2 linked regions of the Natronosporangium hydrolyticum genome follow. The protein of the gene in region 2 interacts with the protein of the main gene of each other region in a pairwise test. Links are inferred from orthologs where the notes say so. Each region holds a gene or a part of one and is shown on either strand. Other genes may lie near its edges.

What was found. Proteins that work in one complex are often made in the same cells at the same time.
Region 1: the proteins of JQS43_RS09530 (region 2) and JQS43_RS05060 interact in binary tests that used the Escherichia coli proteins (3 or more experiments, as listed by UniProt). The link is inferred for Natronosporangium hydrolyticum from one-to-one orthologs.

The regions. Positions count from the first base shown.
Region 1 is NZ_CP070499.1:1,088,647-1,093,112, reverse strand. Bases 30-4,429 are described here. They hold JQS43_RS05060 (multifunctional oxoglutarate decarboxylase/oxoglutarate dehydrogenase thiamine pyrophosphate-binding subunit/dihydrolipoyllysine-residue succinyltransferase subunit), read left to right. Parts: upstream 30-368; coding sequence 369-4,229; downstream 4,230-4,429. Other genes in these bases: JQS43_RS05055 (DUF6104 family protein), read left to right, coding at 4,292-4,429; JQS43_RS05065 (ABC transporter permease), read left to right, coding at 30-214. In the rest of the region: more of JQS43_RS05065, read left to right, coding at 1-29; more of JQS43_RS05055, read left to right, coding at 4,430-4,466. UniProt on the Escherichia coli protein: E1 component of the 2-oxoglutarate dehydrogenase (OGDH) complex which catalyzes the decarboxylation of 2-oxoglutarate, the first step in the conversion of 2-oxoglutarate to succinyl-CoA and CO(2).
Region 2 is NZ_CP070499.1:2,131,580-2,134,513, forward strand. What follows is about bases 66-2,933. They hold JQS43_RS09530 (ABC-F family ATP-binding cassette domain-containing protein), read left to right. Parts: upstream 66-634; coding sequence 635-2,233; downstream 2,234-2,933. Other genes in these bases: JQS43_RS09525 (hypothetical protein), read left to right, coding at 66-522; JQS43_RS09535 (helix-turn-helix domain-containing protein), read left to right, coding at 2,395-2,622; JQS43_RS09540 (enoyl-CoA hydratase/isomerase family protein), read left to right, coding at 2,666-2,933. Outside these bases: more of JQS43_RS09525, read left to right, coding at 1-65; more of JQS43_RS09540, read left to right, coding at 2,934-2,934. UniProt on the Escherichia coli protein: Genetic data indicate it may be involved in ribosome assembly or function.

The sequences.
Region 1 (4,466 bases), 1.0 Mb from region 2 along the record:
GGCGTTCATGCTGCTGTCGATGCTGCTCGAAAACGAGACGGTGCTGGAGTTCCAGGTGCTCGTCCCGTCTATCGCTTCCCAGGTGATGACCACCGGGGGTGAGGGCGTGCCGGGGACCCCCGCGTGGTGGGTCGGGGCGCTGGTACTGCTCGCCTACACGGTGGTCGCTGGCGCCATCGGCGTAGTGATCAACCGGAAACGGGACATTTCGTAACGCAACGCCTATTCCGTACCGGAGGCCCGATCATGTCACACCATGATCGGGCCTCCCTGCTCCCCACATCCGGCCGACACGGCGTAGCCTGGGGACGGGACTCTAACTTTGGTCCCACCCGACGAGCGATCTCGAAAGAGGCGAACAGTAGGCCGTGTCAGCGCCACAGACGTCGCAGGATAATCCGCTAGCAGGATTCGGCCCGAACGAGTGGATCGTCGAAGATATGTACCAGCGCTACCTCGCCGACCCGGCGAGCGTAGATAGCGCTTGGCACGAGTTCTTCGCGGACTACCAACCCGCGGCCCCGACCGCCACCGAGAGTGACCGAACCGCCGACCGCGCAGCAGCGGGCGACGAGTCGGCGGAGGCCAAAGCTCCCGCCGCCGAAGGCCCCCCGAAAGGCCAGCCCCCGCCACCGGCGCAGGCCGCCGGCGGGCAGGCCACCACCGCGCCGTCGGCCGCCCCGGCCGGGCAGAGCGCGGCATCGGGCAAGGCCCCGCCGAAGCCGGCCGGTGACACCGGCCCGCAGGCCCGGCCGCCACGGTGGGCCGAGTCGAAGTCACCGGATGGCGGGCCGACCACGCCCGCCCGCTCGGGCGACGGCGCCAAGAGCACCCCGGCAGCCGACAGCCCACCCGAGCAGCCGGCCGAAGAGCCGACCCAAACCCCGCTACGCGGCGTAGCCGCCCGGATCGCCCAAAACATGGACCAGTCGCTGACCATCCCCACCGCGACCAGCGTCCGCGCGATCCCGGCGAAGCTCGCCGCCGACAACCGCATAGTGATCAACAATCACCTCTCGCGCGGCCGCGGCGGCAAGGTCAGCTTCACGCACATCATCGGGTACGCACTGGTCAAGGCGCTCGCCTGGCATCCGGGGATGAACAACTCCTACGGCACCGCCGACAACGGCAAGCCGGCACTGGTCTCCCCGCCACACGTCAACCTCGGCCTCGCCATCGACCTCGCCCGGCCGGACGGCTCCCGGACCCTGGTCGTGCCGAACATAAAGGCCGCCGAGGTCATGGACTTCCGGCAGTTCTGGCAGGCGTACGAGGACGTGGTCCGCCGCGCCCGTCGCAATGAGTTGACCATCGCCGACTACAACGGCACCACGCTCACGTTGACCAATCCCGGCGGGATCGGCACAATCCACTCCCAGCCCCGGCTGATGGCCGGGCAGGGCACGATCATCGGCGTCGGCGCGATCGAGTACCCCGCGCCGTACCAGGGCATGTCCGAGGAGACGCTGGCCGACCTCGCGGTCAGCAAGATCGTCACGCTCACCTCCACCTACGATCACCGGATCATCCAGGGCGCCCAGTCCGGGGAGTTCCTCCGCACCGTCCACGAACTCCTCCTCGGCGAGCACGGTTTCTACGACGAGATCTTCACCGCGCTGCGGATCCCCTACGAGCCGGTCCGCTGGACCACCGACCACCGGATCAGCACCGAAGGCCAGATCGACAAGAACGCCCTGGTCATCGAGTTGATCCGGGCCTACCGGGTGCGCGGCCACCTGATGGCCGACACCAACCCGCTCGGTTTCGAGATCCGCCAGCACCCTGACCTGGACATCCTCGAACACGGCCTCACCCTGTGGGACCTGGACCGGATCTTCCCGGTCGGCGGTTTCGCCGGCAAGCAGACCATGAAGCTGCGCGACATCCTCGGGGTGCTGCGCGACTCCTACTGCCGCCGGATCGGCGTCGAGTACATGCACATCCAGGACCCGGAGGAGCGGCGCTGGATCGCCGACCGGGTCGAACACCGCTACGAGAAGCCCGCCACCGAGGCCCAGAAGCACATCCTGAATCGGCTCAACGCCGCCGAAGCGTTCGAGACCTTCCTTCAGACAAAGTACGTGGGGCAGAAGCGGTTCTCGCTCGAGGGCGCCGAATCGCTGATCCCGCTGCTGGACGAGGTGCTGCAGGCGGCCGCCGCGGCCTCGCTGGACGAGGTCGTCATCGGCATGGCACACCGCGGCCGGCTCAACGTCCTCGCCAATATCGTCGGCAAGCCGTACGAGCAGATCTTCTCCGAGTTCGAGGGTCACATCGACCCGAGCTCAACCCAGGGCTCCGGCGACGTCAAATACCACCTCGGCATGACCGGCAAATACACCACCCCGGCCGGCGACGAGGCCACCACCGTGTCGTTGGTGGCCAACCCGTCGCACCTGGAGGCGGTGGATCCGGTCCTCGAAGGCATCGTGCGGGCCAAGCAGGACCGGCTCGACCTCGGGCTCGAGGGCTACACGGTGTTGCCGCTACTGGTCCACGGCGACGCCGCCTTCGCCGGCCAGGGCGTGGTCGCGGAGACCCTGAACCTCTCCCAACTGCGCGGCTACCGCACCGGCGGCACCGTCCACGTGGTCGTCAACAACCAGGTCGGTTACACGACCGCGCCGCACTACGCTCGGTCGTCGCTCTACTGCACCGACGTCGCCCGGATGATCCAGGCACCGATCTTCCACGTCAACGGCGACGACCCGGAGGCGGTGGCCCGGGTCGCCCGGCTGGCCTTCCAGTACCGACAGGCCTTCAACAAAGACGTCCTGATCGACCTGATCTGCTACCGCCGGCGGGGCCACAACGAGGGCGACGACCCGTCTATGAGCAACCCCCGGATGTATCAGATCATCGACGGCAAGCGTTCGGTTCGCAAGCTCTACACCGAGGAGCTCATCGGCCGGGGCGACATCACAGTCGACGAGGCCGAGGAGCAGCTGCGTGACTACCAGCAGCAGCTGGAACGGGTCTTCAAAGCCACCCGGGACGCCGCCGCACCAACCACACCCCGGATCAGCCGACCCGCCGAGCCGGAGTCGGAGCCGCCGGTGCAGACCGCCGCACCCGAATCGGCGATCCAGGCGATCGGCGACGCCCACTTGGCGCTGCCCGAGGGCTTCACCCCCCACAAGCGGGTGGGTCAGCTCCTCAAGCGCCGACAGGCGATGGCCCACGAAGGCCAGATCAACTGGGCCTTCGGCGAGCTGCTGGCGTTCGGCACCCTGCTCTCCGAGGGCGTCACGGTGCGCCTCTGCGGGCAGGACAGCCGCCGCGGCACCTTCGTGCAACGACATGCGGTGGTGATGGACGCCGAGACGGGGGCAGAGTTCGCCCCGCTCGCCAGCGTCGCCGCCGAAGGAGCCCGGTTCTTCGCCCACGACTCGCTACTATCCGAGTTCGCCGCGGTCGGTTTCGAGTACGGCTACTCGGTCGAGGAGCCGGGCGCGCTGGTGCTGTGGGAGGCCCAGTTCGGTGACTTCGCGAACGGTGCGCAGGTGGTCGCGGACGAGTTCCTCGCCTCCGGCGAACGCAAATGGGGTCAACGTTCAGCGGTGACGATCCTGCTTCCGCACGGACACGAGGGCCAGGGCCCCGACCACACCTCCGGCCGGCCGGAACGCTGGCTACAGATGGCCGCCGAAGACAATCTCCGGCTGGCCAACCCGACGACTCCGGCGAACTACTTCCACCTGCTCCGCCGGCAGGCGCTCTCCAGCAAGCGGAAGCCGCTGGTGGTCTTCACGCCGAAGTCGCTACTGCGGCACAAAGACTGCGTCTCCCCGGTCGCCGACTTCACCACCGGCACCTTCCAGCCAGTCCTGGCCGACCCGGCGGTCACCGACCCGGCGGCGATCAAGCGGGTCCTCCTCTGCACCGGCAAGGTCTACTACGACCTGGCCGAGGCGCGGACCGCCCGCGGTATCACTGACACCGCCATCATCCGGTTGGAGCAGCTCTACCCGCTCCCCATCGCGGAGGTACAGGCGGCGCTCGCCGCCTACCCCGGCGCGGAGGATGTCGCCTGGGTGCAGGAAGAACCCGCCAACCAGGGTGCCTGGTCGTTCATCGCCCTGAACCTGCTCGAACACCTCGACGGGGTCCGACTACGGCGCATCTCCCGGCCCGCTGCGGCCGCCTCCGGTGCCGGCTCCACCAAAGTCCACGAGCTGGAACAGTCGGCCCTGCTGGAAGCGGCGTTGCCGGCCAAGCCGGGCAGCTAGACAGCCCGTCGCGGGGCCCACCGACCAGCTCGGTGGGCCCCGCGACCACGTAAGGAGCAGCAATGTACTTCACCGATCGCGGCATCGAGGAGCTCGAACAACGGCGCGGCGACGAAGCGGTGTCGCTGAACTGGGTCGCTGAACGGCTCCGCGACTTCGTTGACCAGAACCCCGAGTTCGAGACCCCGATCGAACGGCTCGCCACCTGGCTCGCCCGCCTCGACGATGAGGACGAGT
Region 2 (2,934 bases):
GCGCTGATCCTGCACCTGCAGGATGTCTACTGGAGCGAGGAGGGCCGGGCCTCGGTCAACGCGCTCTTCGTGGTGACGGCGGTCACCGGCCTGTTGCTGGTCGGGTTCCAGCCGTTTGTGGTCGAAGATCTCAACCTGGTGCTCCACGATGCACCGGCCGCCCGATTCTGGGCCGCGGCGCCGCTGCTGGGCCTGCTGGCGCTCGCGGTGGTCACCGTGCTGAAGGGCAAGACCTGGACCGGTCTGGTGGGGCTGTTCGTGCCCATCCTGCTGATCGTGGGCGCGGCCCGGCTGGCGCGGCCCAGGTCGCCGTGGGCGCGCTGGCGGTACCGAGATGGGCGGCGGCGGGGCACGCAGAAGCTCACTCGCGCGCAGCGGCGGGAGGCGCGCTGGCGGGAACCGGTCAACCGGGCCTGGGACCGGGTGCAGAACGTCATCGCCGGGGCGCCAAACCAGCCCGACCCGCCGCCCCCGACCCCACCGAACGGGCCGGAGCCGCCGACTCGCTCCGGCCGGTCGTGACGAGCGGCCGCGGCCGGCCGCGCTGGTGGCCGGCGGCGACCGGGTACCGTGGCGGCCGGCCGGTGGTTATTCGCCTCGTCGAGCCCGACGGCGGCCGATAGGATGGTGACCCGTGATCACAACGACCGGCCTGGAGCTGCGCGTCGGCAGCCGGATCCTCCTCGACGGGGCCGAGCTGCGCGTCCAGCCGGGCGACCGGATCGGGCTGGTCGGGCGCAACGGTGCGGGTAAGACCACCTCGCTGCGGGTGCTGGCCGGCGAGGGTGCGCCCTACGCGGGTGAGGTCACCCGCCGCGGGCCGGTCGGCTATCTCCCGCAGGACCCCCGCACCGGCGACCTCTCCGGGCTGGCCCGCGACCGGGTGCTCTCCGCCCGCGGGCTGGACACGTTGCTCGCGGAGCTGCGTGAGCTGGAGGCCCGGCTGGAGACCAGCGAGGAGCCGAAGCTGCTGCGCCGCTACGGGGCGTTGGAGGACCAGTTCGCGAGCCTCGGCGGCTACGCGGCGGAGGCCGAGGCTGCCCGGATCTGCGCCAACCTTGGACTGCCGGACCGGGTGCTCAACCAGACCCTGGGCACCCTCTCCGGCGGGCAGCGGCGCCGGATCGAGCTGGCCCGGCTGTTGTTCCGGGATGCCGGCGCCACCGGCACGCTGTTGCTCGACGAGCCCACCAACCACCTGGACAGCGACTCGATCTCCTGGTTGCGAGGGTTTCTCGCCGGCCACAAGGGTGGGCTGGTGGTGATCAGCCACGACACCGAGCTGCTCGCGGCGGTGGTCAACAAGGTGTGGTATTTGGACGCCACCCGGGCGGAGCTGGACGTCTACAACGTCGGTTGGCGGGCCTACCTCGATCAGCGGGAGACCGATGAGCGGCGTCGGCGGCGGGAACGCGCGAACGCCGAGCGAAAAGCGGGCGCGCTCAAGTCGCAGGCTGACAAGCTCCGGGCCAAGGCGACCAAGGCGGTGGCGGCGAAGAACATGGCCCGCCGAGCCGATGCGCTGCTCGCCGGACTGGCCGACGAGCGGGTGGCGGACAAGGTCGCGAAGGTCCGGTTGCCGACGCCGGAGCCGTGCGGACGTACCCCACTGACCGCGGCCGGGCTATCCAAATCGTACGGTTCGCTCGAGGTGTTCTGCGATGTCGATGTGGCGATCGACCGGGGCTCCCGAGTGGTGATCCTCGGCCTGAACGGTGCCGGCAAGACCACCCTGCTGCGGATGCTCGCGGGTGAGTTGACACCGGACACCGGCACGGTCGAGGCCGGGCACGGGCTGCGGATTGGCTACTACGCCCAGGAGCATGAACACCTCGATGTCGATCGGTCGGTGTTGGAGCATCTGCGGTCGGCAGCGCCCACCCAGACCGACGGCGAGTTGCGAAAATTGCTCGGGGCTTTTCTCTTCTCCGGGGAGGACGTCAACAAACCGGCCGGTGTGCTCTCGGGCGGCGAGAAGACCCGGTTGGCGTTGGCGTCGCTGGTCTGTTCCGGCGCCAACGTCCTGCTGCTGGACGAGCCAACGAACAATCTGGATCCGGCCAGCCGGGAGCAGGTGCTCGACGCCATCGCCCGCTACCCTGGCGCGATTGTGCTGGTCACCCACGACCCGGGGGCGGTGGGCGCGCTTAAACCCGATCGGGCGATCCTGTTGCCGGACGGGGCCGAGGACGCCTGGAGCGACGACCTGTTGGAGCTGGTGGAGCTCGCCTGAGCGGGAGTCCCATCGATTAGTCGGTTACCAGACACAAAGAGCGTGTCGGTTGGCGTGTGGGTCACAACTGGCGCATGATCGTCGTAGGTGGTCCAATAGATAGGGACTACTTCCGCACACCAACGTGATGTAGCCGCATGTCAGGGACGTGAGGAAGAAAGATGACAGCCACCGGCACCACAACCAGTTCCGAAAAGGGCCGCCGGATCATCGGTTCGGAGCGGCAGACGCTCGCGAAGGATTTGGTCAAGCGTTACACGGACGGCGAGAGCATCCGTGCGCTCGCCTCCTCCACCGGTCGGTCGTACGGCTTCGTACATCGGGTGTTGACCGAGTCCGGAGTGCAGCTTCGGCAACGCGGTGGCGCCCGCCGCCGTAAGAAGGCGTGACGCGGCCCGACGCGTACCCTCGCCCCCGGTCACGGACCCGCACGTGACGTCGCCGGGGGTGCGGGCGGGCCACGACGAAGCGGCGGCCGTCCGACTGGACCGTGACGGGCCAGTAGCGACGGTCACGTTGTGTCGACCGGAGGTGCGCAACGCCCAGACCCCGCAGATGTGGCAACGTCTTCGGCGGATCGGCCGGGACCTCCCCGGTGATGTGCGGATAGTAGTGGTGCGCGGCGACGGGCCGGTCTTCTCCGCCGGCCTGGATCGGACGGTGCTCACCTCGGGCCTGGCGGCGGAGCTGGCCAACACCCC